DNA from 2 places in the Mesobacillus sp. ABV4_180 genome. Region 1 is predicted to be linked to the other one. Evidence: a T-box and tRNA genes for the amino acid it is inferred to sense, from the RefSeq annotation. Region 1 holds a T-box; the other holds one or more tRNA genes.
The links. A T-box is a leader RNA that pairs with one kind of tRNA and senses whether it is charged. The one in region 1 lies ahead of proS (proline--tRNA ligase), so its partner is inferred to be a tRNA-Pro.
Positions count from the first base shown of each region.

Region 2: it encodes a tRNA-Pro, which carries the amino acid that the T-box ahead of proS (proline--tRNA ligase) is inferred to sense. The anticodon was not compared.

Region 1 covers NZ_JBSWTJ010000001.1:2,266,571-2,281,044, reverse strand. Annotated here, with positions in the region: gene ACXAEA_RS11650 (glycine C-acetyltransferase) at 1-925, opposite strand, end outside; gene arcA (arginine deiminase) at 1,309-2,541, shown strand; gene ACXAEA_RS11640 (AbrB/MazE/SpoVT family DNA-binding domain-containing protein) at 2,585-2,866, opposite strand; gene proS (proline--tRNA ligase) at 3,061-4,491, opposite strand; T-box leader at 4,549-4,759, opposite strand; gene ACXAEA_RS11630 (YqcI/YcgG family protein) at 5,143-5,871, opposite strand; gene ACXAEA_RS11625 (LVIVD repeat-containing protein) at 5,984-7,390, opposite strand; gene ACXAEA_RS11620 (ABC-F family ATP-binding cassette domain-containing protein) at 7,689-9,242, shown strand; gene ACXAEA_RS11615 (putative selenate ABC transporter substrate-binding protein) at 9,469-10,341, shown strand; gene ACXAEA_RS11610 (phosphonate ABC transporter ATP-binding protein) at 10,351-11,106, shown strand; gene ACXAEA_RS11605 (PhnE/PtxC family ABC transporter permease) at 11,099-11,896, shown strand; gene ACXAEA_RS11600 (PhnE/PtxC family ABC transporter permease) at 11,896-12,741, shown strand; gene ACXAEA_RS11595 (hypothetical protein) at 12,772-13,194, opposite strand; gene ACXAEA_RS11590 (hypothetical protein) at 13,324-13,470, opposite strand; gene ACXAEA_RS11585 (AI-2E family transporter) at 13,688-14,474, shown strand, end outside.
Region 2 covers NZ_JBSWTJ010000001.1:195,142-209,615, forward strand. Annotated here, with positions in the region: rRNA gene ACXAEA_RS01080 (16S ribosomal RNA) at 173-1,722, opposite strand; tRNA gene ACXAEA_RS01085 (tRNA-Ala) at 1,902-1,977, opposite strand; tRNA gene ACXAEA_RS01090 (tRNA-Pro) at 1,995-2,071, opposite strand; tRNA gene ACXAEA_RS01095 (tRNA-Arg) at 2,090-2,166, opposite strand; tRNA gene ACXAEA_RS01100 (tRNA-Leu) at 2,190-2,278, opposite strand; tRNA gene ACXAEA_RS01105 (tRNA-Gly) at 2,285-2,359, opposite strand; tRNA gene ACXAEA_RS01110 (tRNA-Leu) at 2,386-2,470, opposite strand; tRNA gene ACXAEA_RS01115 (tRNA-Lys) at 2,511-2,586, opposite strand; tRNA gene ACXAEA_RS01120 (tRNA-Thr) at 2,684-2,759, opposite strand; tRNA gene ACXAEA_RS01125 (tRNA-Val) at 2,796-2,871, opposite strand; rRNA gene rrf (5S ribosomal RNA) at 2,880-2,995, opposite strand; rRNA gene ACXAEA_RS01135 (23S ribosomal RNA) at 3,072-6,006, opposite strand; rRNA gene ACXAEA_RS01140 (16S ribosomal RNA) at 6,212-7,761, opposite strand; gene lysS (lysine--tRNA ligase) at 8,228-9,712, opposite strand; gene dusB (tRNA dihydrouridine synthase DusB) at 9,938-10,939, opposite strand; gene ACXAEA_RS01155 (helix-turn-helix domain-containing protein) at 10,983-11,186, opposite strand; gene folK (2-amino-4-hydroxy-6-hydroxymethyldihydropteridine diphosphokinase) at 11,138-11,665, opposite strand; gene folB (dihydroneopterin aldolase) at 11,668-12,027, opposite strand; gene folP (dihydropteroate synthase) at 12,020-12,853, opposite strand; gene pabC (aminodeoxychorismate lyase) at 12,837-13,724, opposite strand; gene pabA (aminodeoxychorismate/anthranilate synthase component II) at 13,724-14,320, opposite strand; gene ACXAEA_RS01185 (anthranilate synthase component I family protein) at 14,317-14,474, opposite strand, start outside.

The DNA.
Region 1 (14,474 bases):
TTAAGTAGTTTGCATTTTCCCATAGACGTTCGTTCAGTTCGGTACTATCCATCAGGATTTCAATGGCTTTTATGCTTGCAGCAACATCTGCTGGAGTAAGTGAAGTTGAGAAAAGGAACGGACGGCTTCGTACTTTTAGCCAGTCAATCAGATTTTGCTTTCCGGCAACATATCCACCGACGACGCCAATAGCCTTTGACAGAGTCCCGATTTGGAAATCGACTTTGTCCGAAAGCCCAAAATGCTTGACTGTGCCAGCGCCTTCACCCAGTACCCCGGATCCGTGTGCATCGTCGACATAAGTAATCAGGTCGAATTCTTCCGCAATTTCCACGATCTCAGGAAGCTTTGCGATGTCCCCGTCCATTGAGAAGACGCCATCGGTGATGACCATGATTTTATTGTATTGGCCCGATTCCTTGGCTTCTTTTGCTTTTGCGCGAAGGTCTTCCATATCAGAGTGGTTGAAGCGGATGATTTTTGCCCTGGAGAGGCGGCAGCCATCAATAATTGAAGCGTGATTCAATTCATCAGACAGGATGGCGTCATTTTTATCCATGACAGCTGATATCGCAGCCATATTACACATGAATCCTGACTGATAAGCAATAGCAGCTTCTGTCTTTTTGAATTTCGCAAGTTTTTCCTCTAGTTCAATGTGGAGCTTGAGTGTCCCGTTAATTGTACGGACTGCTCCTGCCCCAACACCATATTGATCGATTGCTTCGTCTGCAGCCTTCTTTAAGCTTTCATCAGTAGCAAGACCAAGGTAGTTGTTAGATGATAGATTGATCATTTCTTTTCCATTGATTGTAATGACTGGTCCATTTGGACTTTCGAGCGGGTCAATTACATTATATAAACCCTTTCCTTTCAAATCTTCCAGGTTTTCATTTAAAAATTGATCTAATACTTTGCTAGACATCGTAAATCCCCTTTCTGCCAACAGTTAGGCATGTCATTATTATGGATACAACTGTCTTTATGGAGTAGACAATGGTTCTGCCTCTCCTTCCATATATTCTGTGCGTTCACAAAATATACTTTACCATATTTATTTTGTTTGTACATCTATGAAGGACAGAAAACGCTTACTTTTTTTATTGGGTTAGTTTTCCCTAATAAGCGAAGAAAACATGAAAAATTGTGTTTTTTTTCATTTTACTGGTTTGAATGTTGTTAAGAGGGTATAGAAGATGGAGCCAGTCTGCAGCCAAGCAGTTATGGCGGGGGCAGTGAAGTCTTACATAATCATCACTCCCTCCTTATTTCAATAGAAATAGAAAATGAAAATGGGAGGCTAATTATATGAAATATCCATTGAATGTTACATCTGAAATTGGGGAATTGAAATCTGTGGTCCTTCACAGGCCTGGCAAAGAGGTCGAGAACCTTACGCCAAAATATCTGGAACGCCTGCTTTTTGATGATATCCCTTACCTGCCAGCGGTTCAAAGAGAGCATGATTATTTCGCTGATGTTCTCAGGAACCGAGGGGTTGAGGTTCTTTATTTGGAAAAATTAATGGAAGAAGCATTGAATACGGAAGAGTTGCGCAAGGCGTTCATTGATCAGGTATTGAATGAAAGCAAAAGCAATCTTAACGGTTCAAGGAGTACAGTCGAGGAATATCTCCACTCTTTTTCTACAGCTGAAATGATCCGTAAAGTTATGTCAGGAGTACTGAAATCTGAAATTGACCAGGAGAAAAAAATCCATCTGCATGAGCTTTTGGATGATTATTATCCATTCTTCCTTGATCCAATGCCTAATCTTTATTTTACAAGAGATCCTGCTGCAGTAATAGGAGATGGAATCTCTCTCAACAAGATGTGTGAAGGAGCAAGAAAACGAGAGTCGTTATTCATGGATTTCATCATTAAATACCATCCCAGATTCTCCAAACATGACATCCCTCATTGGTATGACCGGGATCAATATTATCCGCTTGAAGGCGGAGACGAGCTTGTCCTCAGCCAGAATGTCATTGCGGTTGGTGTAAGCGCAAGAACATCAGCGCTGGCAATTGAAAAAATGGCGAAAAGGATTTTCTCTCGGAATGGCTCTATTAAAAAAGTAGTGGCTGTTGAAATCCCCAAACTGAGAGCTTATATGCATCTGGATACTGTTTTCACCATGGTTGACCATGAAAAATTCACAATTCATCATGGTATCGAAGGACCAAATGGAAAAATGAAAATCTATATACTTGAGAAGAGCAATGATCCTGACCAGCTAGCAATTACCGAGCGATCGAATCTAACAGAAACGCTAAAGGAGGTTCTTAATCTACAGGAGTTAGTATTAATCCCCTGTGGAGGCGGTCATGAAATTGCAGCAGCCCGAGAACAATGGAATGACGGTTCCAATACACTTGCAATTGCTCCTGGTGTCGTTGTTACCTATGATCGTAACTATGTTTCAAATGATCTGCTGCGGAAAAATGGCGTTGAAGTTATTGAGATTCCAAGCTCAGAGCTATCAAGGGGCCGTGGCGGCCCGCGCTGCATGAGCATGCCGATTTACAGGGATGATCTATAAATTAAAAAAGCAGTCCTGCTCAGGACTGCTTTAAATGTATGTTCTAGTTGGCGGCCAGGTAGCTTTGCAATTCCTTGATCAATTGTTCTGCTCCCTCTCTGCTCAAGACGATTTTACCATCTGCTAGTGTCATGTTGTCATTGCTGATCGTTCCTGTAATGAAACAAGTTAGATCAGGCTGATACTTCTTCAGGATGATCATGTCATCATCAACGAATATCTCCAATGGATCATTCTCCCCTATGCTCAGCTTTTTCCTTAACTCCATCGGAATCACAACTCTGCCAAGCTGATCCGTTTTCCTGACAATTCCTGTAGCCTTCATGTAGCATCCTCCCCTACTGATAAATATATGGGATGTGGATGACTGTCCTGCGGATCGATTCTAGCCCAGTACAATTATAACAAAATGAGGCATAATTTTACATTTCAAATGTGTCAAATCATTCGACAAATCTGGAGAAATTAAAGCTCTGAAACTTACTCAAGTTTATTTAGTCTGTTTGTTTTGTACTACAATTAATATGCCTTCGCCCATAGGACCATTTTATCTGCTTTTTGGCCACAGACAACGCATTTCTCCCCTGTTTTTTCTTGTTCGAATGGAATGCAGCGTGATGTTGCTGACGTTTCTTCTTTGATTTTATCTTCACAGGCTCTATCCCCGCACCACATTGCTTTTATGAAGCCTGTTTCCTTCTCAAGGATGGACTTGAATTCATTTAGATCCAGGGCCGCATTTGTTTTTTCTTCGCGGTGGTCCTTTGCTTTCTCGTATAGACTGCGCTGAATATCATCGAGCAATATAGGGAGTTTTGTCTCCAGTTCGACAATTGGCACAAAGGTTTTTACTCCTGTATCGCGCCTTGCTAGGACTACCTGGCCTTTTTCGATATCTTTTGGCCCTACCTCCAACCGGACAGGAATCCCTTTCATTTCGTATTCATTAAACTTCCAGCCTGGTTTTTTATCGCTGGCATCGATGCCGACACGTGCTATAGCTTTTAATTTTTCTTTTAAATCATATGCAAAATCCAATACGCCTTCCTTGTGCTGGGCGATAGGCACAATCATCACCTGGATTGGTGCTGCTTTTGGTGGTAATACTAAACCGCGGTCATCTCCATGGACCATGATCATCGCTCCGATTACTCTCGTTGTGAAACCCCATGAAGTTTGCTGTACGTACTGAAGCTGGCCATCCTTATCCGTGTATTGTATGCCGAAAGCCCTTGCAAATCCGTCACCAAGGTGATGGGAGGTCCCTGTCTGAAGTGCTTTACCATCGTGCATCAAGCTTTCAATCGTGTAAGTTAGCTTTGCACCTGCGAACTTCTCTTTATCCGTTTTTTGTCCCTGAACGACCGGTATTGCAAGAATGTTTTCGCAAACAACAGCATACACTTTCAGCATTTTCACTGTTTCTTCAAGAGCTTCTTCGTCAGTCGCATGGCAGGTATGCCCTTCCTGCCAAAGAAATTCAAGTGTTCTCAGGAACGGGCGTGTGGTCTTTTCCCATCGTACGACATTCGCCCACTGGTTATACAGCTTTGGAAGGTCGCGATAAGAATGGATGATGTTCTTATAATGCTCGCAAAAAAGTACCTCTGATGTTGGCCGGACTACGAGGCGCTCCGCCAATTCTTCGGATCCGCCATGTGTGACCCACGCCACTTCGGGAGCAAATCCTTCAATATGATCCTTCTCCTTCTGCAGCAAGCTTTCAGGGATGAACAGCGGCATATACACATTTTCGTGTCCGGTTTCCTTAATGCGGTAATCCAGCTCATTCTTGATGTTTTCCCACAGTGAGTAACCGTAAGGACGGATGATCATGGACCCCCTTACACTTGAATAATCAATCAAATCAGCCTTAGTGACAACATCGGTATACCATTGTGCAAAGTCTTCTTCCATTGATGTAATTTCTTTTACAAAATCCTTAGCCATTTCTGCACCTCATTATTTTTTCTTTTTATCGTTAAACGCAAAAAAGGCCTTGATCCCAAAAGGGGCCAAGGCCTGGCGGTACCACCCTAATTCATAAAGCAATGCTTTAACTCTGCATGATAACGGAATTGATCCGCCGTGATCTTCAACCAATCCGATCCGGGACTCGAAGGCAGGTTCAAATGGCAGCCAATAGGAGCTTTTCAGCGTGCAGCTCCCTCTCTGGGAATGGCGGTTACATTCTACTGATCCTCGTCAGCGTCATTATATTTTTGATGATTATATATAGAAAAAAGGGAAATGTCAATTTTTACTTGATATTTCATTATTTCTGGACAAGTAGATTTTTTCAGCAACATAACTTGCTCCCAATCCTATGATAAAGGGCAACAGGGATCTGGATTCGGATGTAAAGCCGGATGAAGTCTTATTATATTGCTGATGGAAAATAAGAAGATCAATACTTAGTAGGTGGCCTGTTAAGTAAAGCAGACCAGTAATGATAATAAATGTGCCAAATGCTACTGAAAATCTGTTAAGCTTCATCGAACCATCCAATCAATTGTTATTATCTTCCTATAATAATTGAATCTTCAGGCTATTTCAACACCGAAAAGGCTAAATTCTATTAAAAGAATTTAGCCTTTCGTCTTATTTATGATGAAAAGGACATTGGCCTTCTATGGGTTTGCTGTCATCGCCGATAAAATACATTTTCCATTCCCGGTGGTCGGGATCACCATAATGGCTTATATTAGGGTGCTTTGGAAGGTTGTCCCACTTCTCAACGCGCTCTCTGACTTTTTCCCGTGACATAATTCCGCCCTTTGATGTCCCTTCCAGTCCTTCGAAAATTTTTCGCGGCTGGAAGCCAAGAACGAGACTATTGCCGAGGTCCCTTGTCTTTCGCTGTTTATAGGCTGGAGCATTACCGAAGGCAAAGAATGGTTCACCTGCAAACGAAAATGCCCATAAATGATGGTCAGGGTCTTTAGGATAATCTGCCGGCCATGGCTGTGTATCTTTTTCATGCAAGAATTGAAGTACATTCCAAAAGTATTCACGATAATATTCGATTGTTTTTTCTTCCATTTCAGGTTCGACGAATACAAACAACCCATGCCTTATCAGAGGCTTTGAATCATCAAACAATGCAATGAATTCTTCGATCGCGCCAGGCAGTTGATCCCAATTGTCCCGGCTGATATATGAGTAACGGAGTTCCCCTTTTTTCTCGGCAGACATCCCAAAGTAGCAGGGAAACTCTCTATTCGTTACGACATCCCTGAAATTTTTATATTCTCTGATCACCCATTCAGGAACAAGGTCAGGATTGACCATATCTTCCTTGGTAAACAAATAACTGTTGGTAACTGTCATGTTTTACACCTCAAATTAGTTAGTCAGTTACCTTTTACCCTGTTTCTATGGCAATAAACTATATAGTGGAAAAGTAAAAGCACGCAATCTGCGTGCCTTTACTTCAATCATTTTACTTTAGTCCCTGGCTCTGTGTTGTAGAGGAACTATTATTCTTCAATAAAACTTTTAATCCTTTCCCGATGTCTGAAGCGAGAATGTAATTCCTGTCAACGAAAACGCCCCAAATATCAGATTGTTCGGGTGTATACTGTCCGATTTGGACAGGCTTTTCAGGATTAGTAATGTCAACCGCCCTTACTCCGCCTGCGTAATGAGATAAGTATAATGTGTTGCCTCTAACCTTCGGATCATGGACAGTATTTGCAAAAGTAGCTCCATCTTCCACATTATCAACTAAATCCGTCTTGAATTCACTTAACAGCTTAGGTTTTGTTTTATCCTTGATATCGAAGATCCTTGTGTAACCATAAGCCTGCTCATATCCAGCTTTGGTTGGATTATACACCTCGCGAGTCTCAATCAGTACCGTACCGCCTTTTGCAAGCGTGGCCGAATGCGCAGAGCCCTGCTGTGTTGATGCATATTCTGTCCTTCCTAGGTATTGAGGATTGTCAGGATGGCTGATATCAAAAATAACGGTACCCAAATCCCACATAGAAACATATGCGTACTTGCCTGTCTCATCAACCATTGTACTATGGTTGAATACCGGGCGTGTCTTGCCGTCAGGAGCGGTCCAGTAATAACCGTCGAAATCATCAGGGACTTCCTCCAGTGATCTCGGATCAAATTCCCATAGTTTTTGAGGTTCTGATGGATTGCTGACATCAACAATCTGGAAATCCTTTTCTTCACCATGGCTGTAATAATCGGCATAAGGGTTAGCTGCCAGTACGATTGCCCGGTTATCCTGAACAGTTAAGTATAATTCGTGAGTCCCTCTCGTTTTCTTGGTAACCTCGTAGAATCCAAGCTTTTTAGGCTCAACTGGATTCGTGACATCATAAAGCAAAAATCCACCCTTGGATTCAGGACTATTATTGTTTAACTGCTGTACGCTCACCACCGCAAGGTCACCCTTGAAGGATGGGGTGTTTACACTTTTCACAATGACCTTTTCCTGCCATGTTCCAGGAATGTCATTATTCGCAAACACGGCAACTTCTTTCGGATTGGCTGGATCCTTCATATCAAAGACGCGGACTCCGCCATTGCCTCCGTTCCTCGTGTGCGTTCCCATATAAGCATAACTTTTATGAGCGTATACATCTGCAAAGCTGTTTTGTTTTCCGTCTTCCCTTACCGTCCTCATCTCAGGGGCTGCAGCTTCATGTAAAAACTGAAGGTTCTTGCTCCCTTCCAACACAGGAACCGCGACATTGCTATATCCTGTTCTCTCGCCTTTTTCAAGATTGACATCACCTAGCTCATCATGGGCAAGGACATTGAAAGGAATCGACGAGAGAGATAATGCGCCTGCTAGAATTAAACTGGAGAACATTCGTTTTTTCTTCATTTTTTTGCCTCCTCCTATGTATTGGATATCACTATATCAGAGGTGAAAACTCTCTATCAATTAAAAAACTGTATATTTTGTAAATTCAGTAAATTTAACCTAAGTATGTAATTTTTTGTTAAGTCATTGGTATCTGTTTCGTTAACCAAAATAGGTAAATGTCCACAAATTAATGCTTGGTTGTTTCCATAACTTCCTGTCTAGAAAAACCTAGTCGAAAGTCAGAGAATTTAGTATGATTAAGGAATGTGATTGTTTATTATTACTCTTAAAAATAGATTGAAGCGAGGATTTTACCATGAGTTTATTGAATGTAGAAAACTTGAGCCATACTTTTGGGGATCGTACCCTTTTTAAAGATGTTTCCTTCCGCCTGTTGGCTGAAGACCATGTCGGTTTGGTTGGTGCGAACGGTGTCGGCAAATCGACATTGATGAATATCATTACTGGACAACTGATTCACGATTCCGGGAAAGTTGAATGGACACCTGGAGTTGAGTACGGTTATTTGGACCAGCATACAGTCCTTACGCCTGGAAAAACCATCCGTGATGTGTTGCGAGATGCCTTCCTTCCCCTTTTCAAAAAGGAAGAAGAACTAAATGAAGTTACTGGAAAAATGGCTGATGCCTCACCTGAAGAGCTTGAAAAATTGCTCGAACAGATGGCTGAAATACAGGATGCGCTTGATGCTGGCGGTTTTTACTCACTTGATATCGAAGTCGAAGAAGCAGCAAGAGGCCTTGGGCTTGATGCGATCGGAATAGATCGTGATGTATCTGCATTGAGCGGCGGCCAGCGGACTAAGGTTTTGCTGGCAAAGCTATTGCTGGAAAAACCTAAGGTTCTCCTGCTTGATGAACCAACCAACTACCTTGATGTTGAGCATATCCAGTGGCTGACAAGGTACCTTAAAGAATATCCATACGCATTTATTTTGATTTCACATGATACTGAATTCATGAACCAGGTATCAAATGTAATCTTCCAGTTGGAATTTTCAAAGCTTTCTCGATATACAGCTACGTATGAGAAATTCCTTGAATTGGCAGAAATCAACAAAAACCAGCATATCAACGCTTATGAAAAGCAACAGGACTTTATCAAGAAACAAGAGGATTTTATCGCGAAAAATAAGGCTCGATATTCAACAACAGGCCGTGCAAAAAGCCGCCAGAAACAGCTTGACCGTATGGAAAGAATCGATCGCCCTGAAACAGCATTGAAACCAACATTTGATTTCAAGGAATCTAGGGCAAGCAGCCGCTATGTTTTTGAAGGAAAGGATTTCGAGATTGGCTATACTCACCCGCTGCTGCCGAAATTGTCTGTCACGATTGAGCGCGGCGAGAAGATTGCGATTGTCGGAATGAATGGTGTCGGTAAATCAACCCTATTGAAGACTATGCTTGGTAAAATCCCGGCATTAAGCGGGAAAATCGAACGCGGTGACTTCCTCTATCCTTCCTACTTTGAACAGGAAGTAAAAGCTGGGAGCATTACACCGATTGAGGATGTATGGGCAGAGTTCCCAGGTATGGATCAGCATCAGGTCCGTGCAGCCCTGGCCAGGAGCGGCCTTAAAAATGAGCACATTTCCCGCCCGCTTAACCAGTTGAGCGGTGGAGAACAAGCCAAAGTCCGCCTTACCAAACTGCTCATGCACGAAAGCAACTGGCTGCTTTTCGATGAGCCGACAAACCACCTGGATATTACCGCAAAGGCAGAATTGAAGCGTGCATTAAAAGCCTATAAAGGCACAATCGTCCTCGTCAGCCACGAACCAGACTTTTATGAAGACTGGGTAACAAAAGTCTGGAATGTTGAAGACTGGGCTTCAAAATCCAATTAATTTTCTTGAACCTGTTGGCATTAGTCGACAGGTTTTTTTGATTAAATTCGCTGGACTTCCTGTAGCTGGAAAAGTATAAAAATATATTCCTGCAAAATCTCTTAGAACTTATACCTTAAAAGGATTGAATTTTAAATGGTATTTTTATAGAAAGGTATTGAGTTATTCTCGAGTTATTGATAAATTTTATACAGTCCATAAAAAATATTTATAAGGGTGATGGCAAATGAAAAAATTGATTACAGTATTAAGTTTACTTATGATATTAGCTCTTTCAGCATGTTCCGGAAATGGTGAAGATCAGGTGAAAAATGAGTCAAATCCTGAAACGATTAAAATTGGAGCGATCCCTGACCAAAATGCAGCCGACTTAAACAGGAGCATGGAGGATTTTGCAACAGACTTAGAAGAGAAAACGGGGTTCAATGTTGAGTATGTCCCTTCTGTTGATTATTCTGCCCTTGTTACTGCCTTTGAGCGAGGAGAAATCCATCTTGCATGGTTTGGCGGACTTACGGGTGTTCAGGCAAGAAACCTGGTGCCTGAGGCTGAAGCATTTGCCCAGAGACCAATTGATGAGAAATTCAAATCTGTTTTTATCACTAAAAAAGATGCTGGGATTGAAAGTCTTGAAGATTTAAAAGGAAAGTCCTTTACTTTTGGCAGTGAAAGCTCTACTTCTGGTCATCTGATGCCTCGCTACTTCATGATGGAAGCTGGCATTTCCCCGGATAAAGACCTTGATGGAAAGCCAAACTACTCAGGTTCACATGATAAGACGTATAAACTTGTTGAATCCGGAGCTTTCCAGGCAGGAGCATTGAATATTTCTGTATGGGAAGCTGCTGTTAAGGAAGGCAAGGTTGATGAGTCGAAAGTGAAGGTGTTTTACACAACTCCTGAGTATTACGACTATAACTGGACTGTGAACAAGGTAGATGAAAAAACGAAAACCAAATTGAAAGAAGCGATCCTTTCAATGACATCTGCAGACAATGAAATTATGAATTTGTTGCAAACTGATAAATTCATTGAGACGAAGAATGATAATTATGAAGCAATTGAAAAGGTCGCTAAAGAACTTAAGATCATCAAGTAGGTGGAATTCATGACCGAAATAATAAGCTTAAAACAATTAACAAAAATCTACGAGCGGAAGATAGCATTATCTTCCCTTTCTTTTTCTGTGAAAAAAGGTGAACTGATTGCTCTCATTGGTCCGAGCGGTGCTGGAAAAACCACATTGCTGAATTTGTTGGCATCTATAATTACTCCGGATCGGGGAGAAATTCTGATTGATGGACAGCAGCTGGCCTGGATATCAGATCAAAAGAAAAGAGCGAAAAAAATCGGTATCATCCGCCAACAGTTTGATCTTGTTGGTGAGCTTCCAGTCATCCATAATGTCCTTGCGGGACGGCTTTCGGAATGGAGTTTTACAAAGTCCCTCCTATCTTTGCTAATCCCTCAGGATAAGGATTATGCTCTAAAGGCACTTGATCGAGTCGGTTTGAAGGAAAAATTATATGAGCGAACCTCGGCTCTTTCTGGTGGAGAACAACAGCGCGTTGCACTTGCGAGGCTGCTCGTCCAGAGTCCGGAAATCGTTCTTGCCGATGAGCCGGTTGCATCACTAGATCCCGCACGTGCAGAAGATATCCTTGAGCTGCTGGTTAAAATCGCTTCAGATGAAAATCAGACACTCATAGCCAGTTTGCATTCAGTCAATTATGCTAAAAAGTATTTTGATCGGCTGATTGCCCTTAAAAATGGGGAGATCTTCTTTGATCTCCCGGCATCTTCAGTTACAGAAGACCATATCAATAGCTTGTACAGATTAAAGGAGCAAGCTTTAAATGATTAAAAAGCGGTTGAAAATAGAACTCCATAAGCGCAAAATCCTCTCGATGATTCTTTTGCTGGTGTTTTTATTGAGTCTTTTTTCCGTAGAATGGAATTGGGATTTGGTTCATAGCGGAGGGTTTGAAACCGCAAAACAGATTCTGGGAGCATTCATTAAACCAGCTATATCGCCTGACATCCTGCTGCTGGCTATTGAAGCGAGCTGGACCACGCTGTCCTATGCTGCAGCAGGTATGAGTCTGGCCCTTTTGATTGCTTTTTTCTTTGGTATTCTTGGCTCAGGAATATTGACTTCAAATCCAAAATTGAAAGCTCTGGTTAAAGTGTTCTTCAGGGGACAGCTTGGATTCATGAGAGCAATCCATGAACTTGTTTGGGCATGGCTTTTTGTTGCATCGATTGGCCTCTCTCCTTTTGCGGCCATCTTTGCATTGGCGATTCCGTACGGCGGGATCCTCGGACGTATTTTTGCGGATATGCTGGAGGATGTTCCGCAAGAACAAATAAAAGCGCTTGAAGCAGCGGGTTCTGCGAGGCTTCAAACTTTAATGTATGGTTATCTGCCTATGGTCAGAGCAAGCATTATCAGTTATGCGATGTACCGATTTGAGTGTGCAGTCCGGTCATCAGCTATCATGAGCTTTGTCGGAATAGGCGGACTTGGATATCAGATTCAATTGAGCCTTGATGACCTGCATTATAATGAAGTCTGGACATTTGTGTTCTTTTTGATCGTTATGGTCATCCTGATCGATGCCTGGAGCAATCAATTGAGAAAGAGGCTGGTTTAATGAAGGGACTGCGAAAAATAAGAATAAACTTTGTTACTGCCTCTATTTATGCATTACTCATTCTGACCACAGGATCATGGATATCGATTTTCTTGTTTGAAAGGGCAAGTTTGTACGAGCTTTTCACAGAACAGAATCTTTTATTTGCAGCCAAATTTTTTAAAGGACTTTTGGGTGTTGCTGAAGAAAATCCGGCGTTTTTCGATCCTGCAAGCTGGAAAAATGCCTTTTCTCTTACAATTGAAACGTTGATGATGAGTATAATGGCAACTGGTTTTGCAACGATTGCTGCCCTGATCACCGTTGTTCCTGCAGCCAGGAATGTAGCGGACGGATCCATTACCCTGGCAAAAAAGTGGTATGGGTGGTTATCCTTTGGAATTGTGCGTGGAGGCTATATCTTTTCGCGTGCTGTACCAGAGCTTGTCTGGGCCATGATCATTATCTTCATATTCAAACCTGGAATCTTGCCAGGCGCTATTGCGCTTGCACTTCATAACTTCGGTATATTGGGCAAACTTTGTGCTGAGGTAATCGAGGATTTGGATTCCCGGCCGATACGAAATCTAGCTTCTTGTGGAGCTGGCCGAGTACAGATTTTATTGTATGGTGTCCTGCCTGCTGCGCTTCCCCGCTTTTTGACGTATATATTATACCGCTGGGAAGTGATCATGCGGACGACAATTGTGGTAGGTTTTGTTGGCGCAGGAGGTCTTGGCCAGCAATTCAAGTTGAGCATGAGCTTTTTCCATTACACAGACATTACGCTATTGCTGATCCTTTATTTGATCCTTGTCTTCGCAGCTGATTTCATTTCTGAAAAAGCAAGAAGTTTCATTAAATAAATCCGGCCATTATTTTGGCCGGATTTTTGCTTATAATAAATCAATATTGTTCAACCCGTTTTCCAGAAAGTATTTTTCGTAACGAGCTTTAAGCTGGAAAAGCCGATTGATTTTTTCTTCGATTGTTGCATTGATGTTGACTTCACGTTTCAAATCAATCGTCGCAAGCTTATGCGTCAGCTGATCCCAGAAGACATCCTCCTCATATTCGTCGATAATAGACTCTACCGTTTCTTTAAGGCTTTCTGATAGATAGTAATATTCTTCTTCGGTGTCAAAGTAAATCTCTTCACTTGCTTCAAAATCCCTTGCCAGTGAAAAAATATACTGTTCCAGATCCTCTGCTTTGCTCACTAGCTCCTGATCGGCTTCAGTAAGCCCTAGCGGCCAGTTTCCAAGCTGCATCAATTTTACCAGCGTTAAATATTGTTCTTTCGAAAGGTCAATTCTCATATAACCCTCCCCTTTCATATGCTTGTTTCATGTATATGTAAGGGAAGCCTGTGATTTTCCTAATTATCTTTACGATAAAATAAAAACAGCAAGCAGATGTCCAATGGCTTGCTGGAATCTGTAAAGTATTTAGTTGCCAATTTTGATTGCTTCTCCTATAAGCTGAATATCTTTATAAATCTCACGTTTCAATTTTTCATCCTCGCACTGTGAGTACTCATCAAACAAACGACCCAATTCCTTAATAAATAGTAGATGCTCCTCGACTGCAACCATACAGAGACCCCTTTACACAGAAGATGACCAGTGGCAATTGCTGTACAATTCTATTTCTGTTGACCAGAATATTTACCCGCTATTGTTCTTTTGAAACTACCTAGTAAGGACATTATATGATTTTCCTGTCCCATTTATGACAACCCGTTTGTTTAAGTGACTTCTCTTTATGGTAAGTATTAGAGAGAAAGAAATAATTATCACAGGGGGTAAATAAATGTGGATCCATCGACCTTTTTTTAAATATGCGACCGGGACGATATTAGTTCTTATTGTTATTTTCCTTTTTGGCAAAATCGATTATTTTGTCTGGCCGCTGCAAAACTTCATTATGGCTATATTTTTTCCAGTCCTGATTTCAGGGCTTATCTATTATATCTTAAGAAAACCGGTCAGGTGGCTTGAAGGTTTCATGCCAAAAATCGTCAGTATTTTGCTTGTTTTTGCTATTGTTATTGGCTTATTTTCGACCTTTTTCTATTTTGCCGGCTCCCTTGTCGGAGAACAGATCAGCGGCTTGACGGAAAACTTCCCCGGAAAAGTGGATGAAATAACCGAGGAATCAAAAAAGGTCATTAATGAGAATAAGATAGGTTTCATCAACGCAGATCAAATCAAACAAAAAGCTCTGAATTATCTTAGTACGGTGTCACAGAATCTGGGAGAGAATATTATGACGATATTCTCAGTGCTGACAAGTGTGGCGACGGTCCTGGTTGTCGTTCCGTTCCTCGTGTTCTTCTTTTTAAAGGACGAAGAAAAACTCCGGCCGTATATGATCAAACTAATTCCTAATGAACATGAACAAGAAGGCAACAAAATCCTTAAGGATATCGACCGAACCCTCTTCACCTATGTAACCGGTCAATTCATTATTGCGATTGTGGATGGAATACTAATGTATATTGGTTACAAAATTATTGGACTAGACTATGCACTTATTCTTGCAATCTTCACAATGTTTTTGACAGTCGTTCCATTTCTCGGGCCGATTATTGGTGTAA
Region 2 (14,474 bases), 2.1 Mb from region 1:
AACTAAAATGGCGATCACTCGGTTTTTCTTGGTTCTTCTTACTTACGATTATCTAGTTTTCAAGGAACAAAAAAGTCTTGAGGCACTTGCTCCCTCAAAACTAAACAAACAAGCTGGTCAACAGTACGAACCGTAGGTTCGCATTCCGATTGCCCTTAGGCAATATCCTTAGAAAGGAGGTGATCCAGCCGCACCTTCCGATACGGCTACCTTGTTACGACTTCACCCCAATCATCTGTCCCACCTTAGGCGGCTGGCTCCAAAAGGTTACCCCACCGACTTCGGGTGTTACAAACTCTCGTGGTGTGACGGGCGGTGTGTACAAGGCCCGGGAACGTATTCACCGCGGCATGCTGATCCGCGATTACTAGCGATTCCGGCTTCATGCAGGCGAGTTGCAGCCTGCAATCCGAACTGAGAATGGTTTTATGGGATTGGCTCGACCTCGCGGCTTCGCGACCCTTTGTTCCATCCATTGTAGCACGTGTGTAGCCCAGGTCATAAGGGGCATGATGATTTGACGTCATCCCCACCTTCCTCCGGTTTGTCACCGGCAGTCACCTTAGAGTGCCCAACTGAATGCTGGCAACTAAGATCAAGGGTTGCGCTCGTTGCGGGACTTAACCCAACATCTCACGACACGAGCTGACGACAACCATGCACCACCTGTCACTCTGTCCCCCGAAGGGGAACGCCCTATCTCTAGGGTTGTCAGAGGATGTCAAGACCTGGTAAGGTTCTTCGCGTTGCTTCGAATTAAACCACATGCTCCACCGCTTGTGCGGGCCCCCGTCAATTCCTTTGAGTTTCAGCCTTGCGGCCGTACTCCCCAGGCGGAGTGCTTAATGCGTTTGCTGCAGCACTAAAGGGCGGAAACCCTCTAACACTTAGCACTCATCGTTTACGGCGTGGACTACCAGGGTATCTAATCCTGTTCGCTCCCCACGCTTTCGCGCCTCAGCGTCAGTTACAGACCAGAGAGCCGCCTTCGCCACTGGTGTTCCTCCACATCTCTACGCATTTCACCGCTACACGTGGAATTCCGCTCTCCTCTTCTGCACTCAAGTCCCCCAGTTTCCAATGACCCTCCACGGTTGAGCCGTGGGCTTTCACATCAGACTTAAAGGACCGCCTGCGCGCGCTTTACGCCCAATAATTCCGGACAACGCTTGCCACCTACGTATTACCGCGGCTGCTGGCACGTAGTTAGCCGTGGCTTTCTGGTCAGGTACCGTCAAGGTACCGGCAGTTACTCCGATACTTGTTCTTCCCTGACAACAGAGCTTTACGACCCGAAGGCCTTCATCGCTCACGCGGCGTTGCTCCGTCAGACTTTCGTCCATTGCGGAAGATTCCCTACTGCTGCCTCCCGTAGGAGTCTGGGCCGTGTCTCAGTCCCAGTGTGGCCGATCACCCTCTCAGGTCGGCTACGCATCGTCGCCTTGGTGAGCCGTTACCTCACCAACTAGCTAATGCGCCGCGGGCCCATCTGTAAGTGACAGCCGAAACCGTCTTTCAGCTTTCCCTCATGTAAGGGAAAGGATTATCCGGTATTAGCTCCGGTTTCCCGAAGTTATCCCAGTCTTACAGGCAGGTTGCCCACGTGTTACTCACCCGTCCGCCGCTGATCTTCAAAAGCAAGCTAATGAAGATCCGCTCGACTTGCATGTATTAGGCACGCCGCCAGCGTTCGTCCTGAGCCAGGATCAAACTCTCCAAGAAAGAGTTATGAGTTAGCTCATAAAATAAAACGTTGGCTCTTGTCTTCTATAATAGAAGCAAGAATATTATTGTTTGTTGACGCTTGTTTGTTTAGTTTTCAAAGAGCAATTCTTTGACCGTATCAACAGGTCAGCTTTAACATACTAACATGATGAATCAAAAAGGTCAAATGTTTTTTTTGGTGGAGCCTAGCGGGATCGAACCGCTGACCTCCTGCGTGCAAGGCAGGCGCTCTCCCAGCTGAGCTAAGGCCCCATATTAAAGTAAGTGAATGGTCGGGAAGACAGGATTCGAACCTGCGACCCCTTGGTCCCAAACCAAGTGCTCTACCAAGCTGAGCTACTCCCCGATATATTGAGAAAAATAATGGCGCGCCCGAAAGGAGTCGAACCCATAACCTTCTGATCCGTAGTCAGACGCTCTATCCAATTGAGCTACGGGCGCATATTTGTTTTTTTTAGCTAACTTGGTGCCGAGGACCGGAATCGAACCGGTACGGTAGTCACCTACCGCAGGATTTTAAGTCCTGTGCGTCTGCCAGTTCCGCCACCCCGGCTAAAAATGGAGCGGAAGACGGGATTCGAACCCGCGACCCCAACCTTGGCAAGGTTGTATTCTACCACTGAACTACTTCCGCATATTTTATTGATTTGTTTGAAAAAATGGTGCGGGTGAAGGGAGTCGAACCCCCACGCCTTGCGGCGCCAGATCCTAAGTCTGGTGCGTCTGCCAATTCCGCCACACCCGCATATTAATATTAAGTCATTTTCGCCAGCGCGAAAAAACTATGGTGAGCCATGAAGGACTCGAACCTTCGACCCTCTGATTAAAAGTCAGATGCTCTACCGACTGAGCTAATGGCTCGTACAAAGATTAGCTTCGATAAAAAGTTTCTCTGCTCAAAATCCCTCCGGGATTTCTCGCATGCTTCCGCTGATGCTGATCAGAGAAGCAAGAAGCATGGTGCCGGCGAGAGGACTTGAACCCCCAACCTACTGATTACAAGTCAGTTGCTCTACCAATTGAGCTACACCGGCATATAATGTAGAATATTTCACTATCTGAAATTATTATGGTGGAGGATGACGGGATCGAACCGCCGACCCTCTGCTTGTAAGGCAGATGCTCTCCCAGCTGAGCTAATCCTCCATATATATGCCCGGCGGCGTCCTACTCTCACAGGGGGAAACCCCCAACTACCATCGGCGCTGAGAAGCTTAACTTCCGTGTTCGGTATGGGAACGGGTGTGACCTTCTCGCCATCGCCACCAGACTATTTGGTTTGAGGTTTTATTCCCTCAAAACTAGATAATGTTGTAAGAAGAATTCAAGAAGAACGAATGATCTATTTGGTTAAGTCCTCGAACGATTAGTATCAGTCAGCTCCACACGTCACCGCGCTTCCACCTCTGACCTATCAACCTGATCATCTTTCAGGGTTCTTACTAGCTTGCGCTATGGGAAATCTCATCTTGAGGGGGGCTTCATGCTTAGATGCTTTCAGCACTTATCCCGTCCGCACATAGCTACCCAGCGATGCCTTTGGCAAGACAACTGGTACACCAGCGGTGCGTCCATCCCGGTCCTCTCGTACTAAGGACAGCTCCTCTCAAATTTCCTGCGCCCACGACGGATAGGGACCGAACTGTCTCACGACGTTCTGAACCCAGCTCGCGTACCGCTTTAATGGGCGAACAGCCCAACCCTTGGGACCGACTACAGCCCCAGGATGCGATGAGCCGACATCGAGGTGCCAAACCTCCCCGTCGATGTGGACTCTTGGGGGAGATAAGCCTGTTATCCCCGGGGTAGCTTTTATCCGTTGAGCGATGGCCCTTCCATGCGGAACCACCGGATCACTAAGCCCGACTTTCGTCCCTGCTCGACTTGTAGGTCTCGCAGTCAAGCTCCCTTGTGCCTTTACACTCTGCGAATGATTTCCAACCATTCTGAGGGAACCTTTGGGCGCCTCCGTTACTCTTTAGGAGGCGACCGCCCCAGTCAAACTGCCCACCTGACACTGTCTCCCGCCCCGATCAGGGGCGCGGGTTAGAATTTCAATACAGCCAGGGTAGTATCCCACCGACGCCTCCACCGAAGCTGGCGCTCCGGTTTCTCAGGCTCCTACCTATCCTGTACAAGCTGTACCAAAATTCAATATCAGGCTACAGTAAAGCTCCACGGGGTCTTTCCGTCCTGTCGCGGGTAACCTGCATCTTCACAGGTACTATAATTTCACCGAGTCTCTCGTTGAGACAGTGCCCAGATCGTTACGCCTTTCGTGCGGGTCGGAACTTACCCGACAAGGAATTTCGCTACCTTAGGACCGTTATAGTTACGGCCGCCGTTTACTGGGGCTTCGATTCAGAGCTTCGCGTGAGCTAACCCCTCCTCTTAACCTTCCAGCACCGGGCAGGCGTCAGCCCCTATACTTCGCCTTGCGGCTTCGCAGAGACCTGTGTTTTTGCTAAACAGTCGCCTGGGCCTATTCACTGCGGCTCATCCGGGCTATTCACCCAAATGAGCACCCCTTCTCCCGAAGTTACGGGGTCATTTTGCCGAGTTCCTTAACGAGAGTTCTCTCGCTCACCTTAGGATTCTCTCCTCGCCTACCTGTGTCGGTTTGCGGTACGGGCACCATTTATCTCGCTAGAGGCTTTTCTTGGCAGTGTGGAATCAGGAACTTCGGTACTAAATTTCCCTCGCTGTCACAGCTCAGCCTTCACGCAAGCGGGATTTACCTCACTTGCAGCCTAACTGCTTAGACGCGCATATCCAACAGCGCGCTTACCCTATCCTCCTGCGTCCCCCCGTCGCTCAAACGATAAAGAGGTGGTACAGGAATATCAACCTGTTGTCCATCGCCTACGCCTTTCGGCCTCGGCTTAGGTCCCGACTAACCCTGAGAGGACGAGCCTTCCTCAGGAAACCTTAGGCATTCGGTGGATGGGATTCTCACCCATCTTTCGCTACTCATACCGGCATTCTCACTTCTAAGCGCTCCACCAGTCCTTACGGTCTAGCTTCAACGCCCTTAGAACGCTCTCCTACCACTGACATCTAAGATGTCAATCCACAGCTTCGGTGATACGTTTAGCCCCGATACATTTTCGGCGCAGAGTCACTCGACCAGTGAGCTATTACGCACTCTTTAAATGGTGGCTGCTTCTAAGCCAACATCCTGGTTGTCTAAGCAACTCCACATCCTTTTCCACTTAACGTATACTTTGGGACCTTAGCTGGTGGTCTGGGCTGTTTCCCTTTTGACTACGGATCTTATCACTCGCAGTCTGACTCCCACGGATAAGTCTTTGGCATTCGGAGTTTGTCTGAATTCGGTAACCCGATGAGGGCCCCTAGTCCAAACAGTGCTCTACCTCCAAGACTCTTACAACGTGAGGCTAGCCCTAAAGCTATTTCGGAGAGAACCAGCTATCTCCAAGTTCGATTGGAATTTCTCCGCTACCCACACCTCATCCCCGCACTTTTCAACGTGCGTGGGTTCGGGCCTCCAGTTGGTGTTACCCAACCTTCACCCTGGACATGGGTAGATCACCTGGTTTCGGGTCTACGACCACATACTCATTCGCCCTATTCAGACTCGCTTTCGCTGCGGCTCCGTCTCTTCAACTTAACCTTGCATGTAATCGTAACTCGCCGGTTCATTCTACAAAAGGCACGCCATCACCCATGAACGGGCTCTGACTACTTGTAGGCACACGGTTTCAGGATCTCTTTCACTCCCCTTCCGGGGTGCTTTTCACCTTTCCCTCACGGTACTGGTTCACTATCGGTCACTAGGGAGTATTTAGCCTTGGGAGATGGTCCTCCCAGCTTCCGACGGGATTTCTCGTGTCCCGCCGTACTCAGGATCCACTCAGGAGGGAACGAAGTTTCAACTACAGGGTTTTTACCTTCTCTGACGGGCCTTTCCAGACCACTTCATCTACCCCGTTCCTTTGTAACTCCATGTAGAGTGTCCTACAACCCCAAGAGGCAAGCCTCTTGGTTTGGGCTATGTCCCGTTTCGCTCGCCGCTACTCAGGGAATCGCGTTTGCTTTCTCTTCCTCCGGGTACTTAGATGTTTCAGTTCCCCGGGTCTGCCTTCAATACCCTATGTATTCAGGTAAAGATACTGTTCCATTACGAACAGTGGGTTTCCCCATTCGGAAATCTCCGGATCAAAGCTTACTTACAGCTCCCCGAAGCATATCGGTGTTAGTCCCGTCCTTCATCGGCTCCTAGTGCCAAGGCATCCACCGTGCGCCCTTTCTAACTTAACCTAAAAGGTCATTTCTCTAATTGAATAGAGAGAAAACTAAAATGGCGATCACTCGGTTTTTCTTGGTTCTTCTTACTTACGATTATCTAGTTTTCAAGGAACAAAAAAGTCTTGAGGCACTTGCTCCCTCAAAACTAAACAAACAAGCTGGTCAACAGTACGAACCGTAGGTTCGCATTCCGATTGCCCTTAGGCAATATCCTTAGAAAGGAGGTGATCCAGCCGCACCTTCCGATACGGCTACCTTGTTACGACTTCACCCCAATCATCTGTCCCACCTTAGGCGGCTGGCTCCAAAAGGTTACCCCACCGACTTCGGGTGTTACAAACTCTCGTGGTGTGACGGGCGGTGTGTACAAGGCCCGGGAACGTATTCACCGCGGCATGCTGATCCGCGATTACTAGCGATTCCGGCTTCATGCAGGCGAGTTGCAGCCTGCAATCCGAACTGAGAATGGTTTTATGGGATTGGCTCGACCTCGCGGCTTCGCGACCCTTTGTTCCATCCATTGTAGCACGTGTGTAGCCCAGGTCATAAGGGGCATGATGATTTGACGTCATCCCCACCTTCCTCCGGTTTGTCACCGGCAGTCACCTTAGAGTGCCCAACTGAATGCTGGCAACTAAGATCAAGGGTTGCGCTCGTTGCGGGACTTAACCCAACATCTCACGACACGAGCTGACGACAACCATGCACCACCTGTCACTCTGTCCCCCGAAGGGGAACGCCCTATCTCTAGGGTTGTCAGAGGATGTCAAGACCTGGTAAGGTTCTTCGCGTTGCTTCGAATTAAACCACATGCTCCACCGCTTGTGCGGGCCCCCGTCAATTCCTTTGAGTTTCAGCCTTGCGGCCGTACTCCCCAGGCGGAGTGCTTAATGCGTTTGCTGCAGCACTAAAGGGCGGAAACCCTCTAACACTTAGCACTCATCGTTTACGGCGTGGACTACCAGGGTATCTAATCCTGTTCGCTCCCCACGCTTTCGCGCCTCAGCGTCAGTTACAGACCAGAGAGCCGCCTTCGCCACTGGTGTTCCTCCACATCTCTACGCATTTCACCGCTACACGTGGAATTCCGCTCTCCTCTTCTGCACTCAAGTCCCCCAGTTTCCAATGACCCTCCACGGTTGAGCCGTGGGCTTTCACATCAGACTTAAAGGACCGCCTGCGCGCGCTTTACGCCCAATAATTCCGGACAACGCTTGCCACCTACGTATTACCGCGGCTGCTGGCACGTAGTTAGCCGTGGCTTTCTGGTCAGGTACCGTCAAGGTACCGGCAGTTACTCCGATACTTGTTCTTCCCTGACAACAGAGCTTTACGACCCGAAGGCCTTCATCGCTCACGCGGCGTTGCTCCGTCAGACTTTCGTCCATTGCGGAAGATTCCCTACTGCTGCCTCCCGTAGGAGTCTGGGCCGTGTCTCAGTCCCAGTGTGGCCGATCACCCTCTCAGGTCGGCTACGCATCGTCGCCTTGGTGAGCCGTTACCTCACCAACTAGCTAATGCGCCGCGGGCCCATCTGTAAGTGACAGCCGAAACCGTCTTTCAGCTTTCCCTCATGTAAGGGAAAGGATTATCCGGTATTAGCTCCGGTTTCCCGAAGTTATCCCAGTCTTACAGGCAGGTTGCCCACGTGTTACTCACCCGTCCGCCGCTGATCTTCAAAAGCAAGCTAATGAAGATCCGCTCGACTTGCATGTATTAGGCACGCCGCCAGCGTTCGTCCTGAGCCAGGATCAAACTCTCCAAGAAAGAGTTATGAGTTAGCTCATAAAATAAAACGTTGGCTCTTGTCTTCTATAATAGAAGCAAGAATATTATTGTTTGTTGACGCTTGTTTGTTTAGTTTTCAAAGAGCAATTTGTTTTGCTGCTCCGTTAGAAGCAACTCTTATATATTATCAGGTTCAAAACCCGATGTCAATAAGTTTTTTTATTTCTTTGTTGCTGACTAAGTAGCTCGTAGCAACAGATATAAATATAGCATCTTTATATTCCAATAGCAACAGGTTTTTATGAATTTTATTTACGAAAACAAAAGAAAGATAATTCATATTTCTGTGTCCAAATCCGGCGGAGAATAACTATTGTTTTTGATCTGCTTTCTATAAGAATGAATGCTTCCTATCAATTTTTCACCCAATCCTATCCTATTCGGTGAATAATATTAAAGAAGGGCAAAACGGTTTAGCCGCTTTGCCCTTCTCTCTACACTTATATTAACGGTGGCGCATCAATGGGAATAACAGAACATCCCTGATGGATGGTGAATTTGTCAGAAGCATGACCAATCGGTCGATCCCGATACCCAGACCCCCTGTTGGAGGCATTCCGTATTCGAGTGCTTCGATGAAATCATCATCCATTTCGTGTGCTTCATCGTTTCCTTGTTCTTTTTCTTTTAATTGAGCTTCAAAACGCTCTCTTTGGTCGATCGGATCGTTCAGCTCGGTGAATGCATTCGCATGTTCCCTTGCAACGATAAATAATTCGAACCTGTCAGTAAAGCGAGGGTCTTCGTCATTCTTTTTAGCAAGAGGAGAAATATCAACCGGATGGCCGAAGATGAATGTCGGCTGGATCAAGTGCTCTTCTACTTTTTGCTCGAAGAATTCATTGACGATGTGGCCATACTGCATGTGCTCAGTGATTCCTACTCCATGCTCCTTAGCCAGGGCGCGAGCTTCTTCAGTGCTCATTTGCGGCCAGAAGTCGACACCAGTATATTCCTTGATTGCATCTACCATGTGAACTCTCTTCCATTCAGGCTTCAGGTCGATTTCATACTCACCGTACTGGATCGTAGTTCTGCCCAAAACATCCTGAGCGATGTGGGCGACCATGTTTTCAGTAAGAGACATGATATCACGCCAATCCGCGTATGCTTCATAAAGCTCAAGCATTGTAAATTCAGGATTATGTCTTGTGGAAATCCCTTCATTACGGAATACACGGCCGATTTCATATACTTTTTCCAAACCGCCGACGATCAGGCGCTTTAGGTGAAGCTCGATCGCGATTCGCATGTATAACTGCATATCAAGAGCATTATGATGAGTGATGAACGGACGAGCAGATGCTCCACCGGCAATTGAATGCATTAATGGCGTTTCTACTTCCAGGTAGCCCTGTCCATCGAGATAACGGCGCATTGACTGGATGATCCGGCTGCGGTTAATGAAAGTATTCTTGCTCTCGCTGCTTGTGATCAAATCAAGATAACGCTGGCGGTATCGCTGCTCGACATCTTTAAGTCCATGGAACTTTTCAGGAAGCGGACGAAGTGCCTTTGACAAGAACACGAAGTTTTGGGCTTTGATCGATAGCTCGCCCACTTTCGTTTTGAACAGAGTTCCTTCTACACCGATGAGATCTCCAAGGTCAGCTGTATCGAAAACCTCATATTGTTCTTCTCCTACTGCATCCTGGCGAACATAAATCTGGATTTGTCCTTCAAGATCCTGGATGTGCGCGAATCCCGCTTTTCCTTTGCCGCGCTTCGTCATGATCCGTCCTGCTATTTTAACAGAAACATTCTTTGTTTCGATTTCTTCTTTTTCCAATTCACCATATTCGCTGGTCAGTTCTCCAGTCAGGTGAGTCCGTTCGAAACGCTTACCGAATGGATCCATGCCTTTTTCACGCAATGAATTCATCTTTTCCCGTCTGACTCTGAGCTGGTCATTCAATTCTTCATGACTCATGTCGTTTTCACTCCAATATATAAATAAATTTATTATGTAATCCTAAGTATGTTTGGTGGATACTTTTATTATTTTACACAAACTATCGTGTTCAGACATTAAAAATCTCTGAATTACGCTTTTTAGCGCAAAAAAACCGCCAAATAGAATAAAAACTGCCAGTTTTACGACTGGCAGTTACATTAATAAAAGTATTATAGGAAATGTCGCATTCAATGTCAATTTTTATCCAGCCTGATGCGCCTTTTCCTCGTTCGCCTCAACTTCATCAGCGAAGTTTGTCAACAAATCGACAAGCTGGTCTCTTGTGCTGCATTCAATGATTCCATTTCGGACTATTGCGTTGCCGCGGATGCCTTTAAGGTACCATGCAGCGTGCTTGCGCATTTCGCGGACAGCAACATTTTCGTTTTTCAATGCGATCAGGCGGTCAAGGTGAAGGATGCTTACGTCGATTTTCTCACGAGCAGTCGGTTCTCCCATCAATTCACCTGTCTCCAGGTATTTCACCGTACGGTAGATCATCCATGGATTTCCGAGTGCGGCGCGGCCAATCATGACTCCGTCTACACCTGTCTCTTCAAGCATTCTTTTTGCATCCTGTGGTGTCTCGACGTCTCCGTTGCCGATTACCGGAATGTTGACAGCCTGCTTCACGTCACGGATGATATCCCAGTTCGCTTTTCCTTCATACATCTGTACACGTGTACGGCCATGAAGTGCGACTGCCTTGCCGCCTGCACGTTCTACAGCCTGTGCATTCTGGATGGCAAAAATGTGATCCTCATCCCAGCCCATGCGCATTTTAACTGTAACCGGCTTATCAACTGCATCTACTACAGCAGAAACCATCTCATAAATCTTATTAGGATCAAGCAGCCATTTCGCACCCGCATCACATTTCGTGATCTTCGGCACTGGGCAGCCCATGTTGATATCAATGATATCGGCATTCGTGTTCTTGTCCACATACTGCGCGGCCTTCACAAGCGTATCCTTTTCGCCGCCGAAAATTTGGAGGCTCAGCGGCTTTTCACGTTCATCTATATATAACATGTCGAGAGTTCTATTGTTTTGAAGAACAATGCCTTTATCGCTGACCATTTCGGCACAAACAAGTCCGGCTCCGAATTCTTTTACCGTCAGGCGGAACGCTGAGTTGCAGATGCCAGCCATAGGCGCAAGCACGACCTGGTTTTTCATTTCAATATCGCCAATCTTAAGCATGATATTCCCCCCTTCTTTTATTATCTAAAAATATATTAAAACCTTACTGCGGGGTTAGTTCTTCTAATCCGATATCCAGGAATTCTGCTATTTTGACAATCAGGCGGTCATCAGGCATCCTGTTGCCACGTTCAATTTCGCCTACTATCGAAACCGATACGCCAAGCTCTTTTGCGAAGCTTTCCTGTGTGAAACCCTTCAGTTTTCGATAAGCGCGAATACGTCTTCCCCATTTTTCTGCTTCCATATTCGTACTCCTTCTCTATCCGGTATACTAAGCAAACAGTTTTTCAGCGGCTCCTTCATGTTCGGGAGCTTGAGATTTGGGTCCATTTCAAGTAATGGAAGGATTACAAACGCGCGTTCGCTCATCCGAGGGTGCGGAATTGTAAGCTTCTCTGTTTCAATATTTTCGTGATTATACACTAATATGTCAAGGTCTAAAGTTCTGGGTCCCCATCTTACTTCCCTTTTTCTCCCAAGTTTCAACTCAATGTCAAGGCAGACACCCAACAGTTCTACTGGTGCCAGGCTTGTCTCTACTTGGATTGCCATGTTTAAAAACTGATCCTGATCCGTGTAGCCGACCGGGTCGGTTTCATAAATGGATGAAGTATTTACCACTGTTATTTTATCATGGCTTTCAAGAAGGATTATTGCTTGAGTCAGAAGCCCAAACCGGTCACCCATATTAGAACCCAGGGCAATATATGCTTTATTATCCACGATTATCTGCTCCTTGTGATCTCGATTGCAACCGATTTGTAATGGCCTGGTATCGGAGGATCCGGCTTGATTACTTTTACATGGCAGGTTTCTACTAATGAAAAACGACCAAGGATCGTACTGGCTATTTTTTCGGCTACCGCTTCTACCAACTTAAAAGGGCTGCCTTCTACGATTTCTTTGCAGGTTTGGTATAGTTCGGCATAGTTAATTGAATCCTCGAGGTTATCACTGTTCCCAGCCTTCGAAAGGTCAAGCTCTACAGCCAAATCGACGCCAAAACGCTGTCCAAGCTTCGTCTCCTCAGGAAAAACCCCGTGGTATCCATAAAACTCCATCTGGTTTACATGTATCTTATCCACGATATTCACCCTTTCCGATCAGCGCGTCCATCATCTTTCCCATACGCGACATTTCTTTGACATCATGGATCCTGACAATCTGGCAGCCCTTCTGAATTCCGTAACATACTGTCGCTCCTGTACCTTCCGTTCTTTCCGTCACAGGCAGGTCGAGGACGCCGCCAATCATAGACTTCTTCGATGTCCCCAAAAGCACCGGATATCCAAGCGATACAAGAGTATCAAGATGGCGCATCATTTCCAGGTTCTCCTTAAGGTCTTTAGCAAAGCCTATTCCCGGATCGAGGATGATTTGCTCATCGCTTACACCGGCTTTTTTGGCGATTGTGATGCTTTCATATAAATCGTTCAGGACATCCCTGATGAAGTGCGTGTAATTCCGGTCATTCCGGTTGTGCATCAAGATGATCGGAACACCTGTTTCAGCCGCTACATCGGCTATTTCCGGATCTTCCTTCGCTCCCCAAATATCATTGATGATGGCCGCTCCAGCCTCTACTGCACTTTTTGCCACCTTCGATTTATACGTATCTATTGAAATCGGGACCTGAAGCTCTTTCGTGATCGCCTCTATTGCCGGCACTACCCTGGCAATTTCTTCTTCATCGGTAATCCGTTCGTGTCCTGGCCTTGTCGATTCGCCTCCGATATCCAGGATATCCGCTCCATCTTCGATCATTTGCTGTGCATGGGCTACAGCATGGTCAAGATGGTTGTACTTGCCGCCGTCCGAAAACGAATCAGGTGTGACGTTCAAAATCCCCATGATCAATGTTTTCGTTCCGTAATCCAGTGTATATGGACCCGCTTTAATCACGCTTTTCATATAGCAGTCCTCCATCCAGTTCTGTTCTGCTCCATAGTGTTTCGCGGCGAGCTTTATATTTTTCAAAAAGAGTTTTTGCAATTGATCCGGCTGCTCCCGGAAAGCTTTTACCAGAAAAAGTAGTGACCGGGACAATTTCCTGGATTGAATTCGTCAGGAAGATTTCGTCAGCTGCTTCGGCTTCTTCTTTTTTGTAAAAACCTTCACGTACCTCAATGCCTGCGTTGCGGGCCTGCGCGATGACGAACCTGCGGGTCACGCCATTGAGAATACCTGTCCCGACTGCCGGTGTGAACAGCACACCTTCCCTGTACCAGAAAATATTCGAGACGATTCCCTCCGCCAAAAAACCATCATCTGTAAGGAAGATACCTTCCGTGTCCATAGCGGGGCCTGCCTCACGCTTGGCGAGAACATTATTGAGATAGTGGTGGGATTTCAGCCGTTCTTCCCCCTCAGGAGTGTTGCGCCTCAGATTCAGAAGGACTGTTTTCTTCTCGCTCATTTCTCCTGCTGACGGCAGCGGTTTAGAAAATACAATGACATTAGGCTCTGAATAACTTTCTGTCTGCAAGCCGATTTCACCATTCCCTGCGGAAACATTGAAACGAATATAGGCATCCAGGCATTCATTCTTAGCTAAAAGCTCGTTCAGAACCCATGCGGTTTCCTCCCTTGTAAAAACGGCATCGATATTCATTATTTGAAGACTGGCATTCAGCCGCTCCAGATGATCATCCAGCAAAAATGGGTGGCCATTGTAGATTCGGAAGGTTTCGAACACCCCAAGCCCGTATAAAAATCCATGGTCAAATGGAGAGATGGAGACTTCGTCTTTTTTCGCAAATCGTCCGTTTATATAAACATACATTACAGGCTGACTTCCTTTTGCTTTGCTGTTTTGTACTGAGAAATAAAATTCCGCAGCAGCTGTTTACCCGGTGTCGTTAAAATTGATTCCGGATGGAACTGAACGCCTTCGATTGGCATCGTTTTATGGCGGATGGCCATGATTTCCCCTTCCTCCGTCCAAGCTGAGACTTCCAGGCAATCAGGAAGTGTTTCTTTTTTCACGATTAACGAATGGTATCGTGCAGCAGGGAATGGGTTCTCCAGCCCTTCGAATATCGTTTTGCCGTCATGATAAACCATAGACGTTTTGCCGTGCATAAGCCGCTCCGCACGGACCACATCACCGCCAAATACCTGTGCGATCGATTGATGGCCAAGGCAGACACCGAAAACCGGAGTCTTACCTGCAAAATTCTTGATTGCCTCCAGGCTGATGCCTGCTTCATTCGGGCTGCACGGCCCTGGCGAGATCATTAAAAACTGCGGGTCAAGTTCCGCGATTCCCTGGATGGATGTCTGGTCATTGCGGATGACTTTGAGTTCCTCACCCATTTCACCCAAATACTGAACCAGATTGTATGTGAACGAATCATAATTATCGATCATTAAAATCATGCTTTACCCTCCGCAAGCTCCTTCGCCTTCCATAGAGCGATGGCTTTCTTTAAGGATTCTTTGTATTCATTCGCAGGGATGGAGTCAATTACGACACCGGCTCCCGCCTGGACATGGGACAGACCGTCTTTGACAAGCATTGTCCGGATGATGA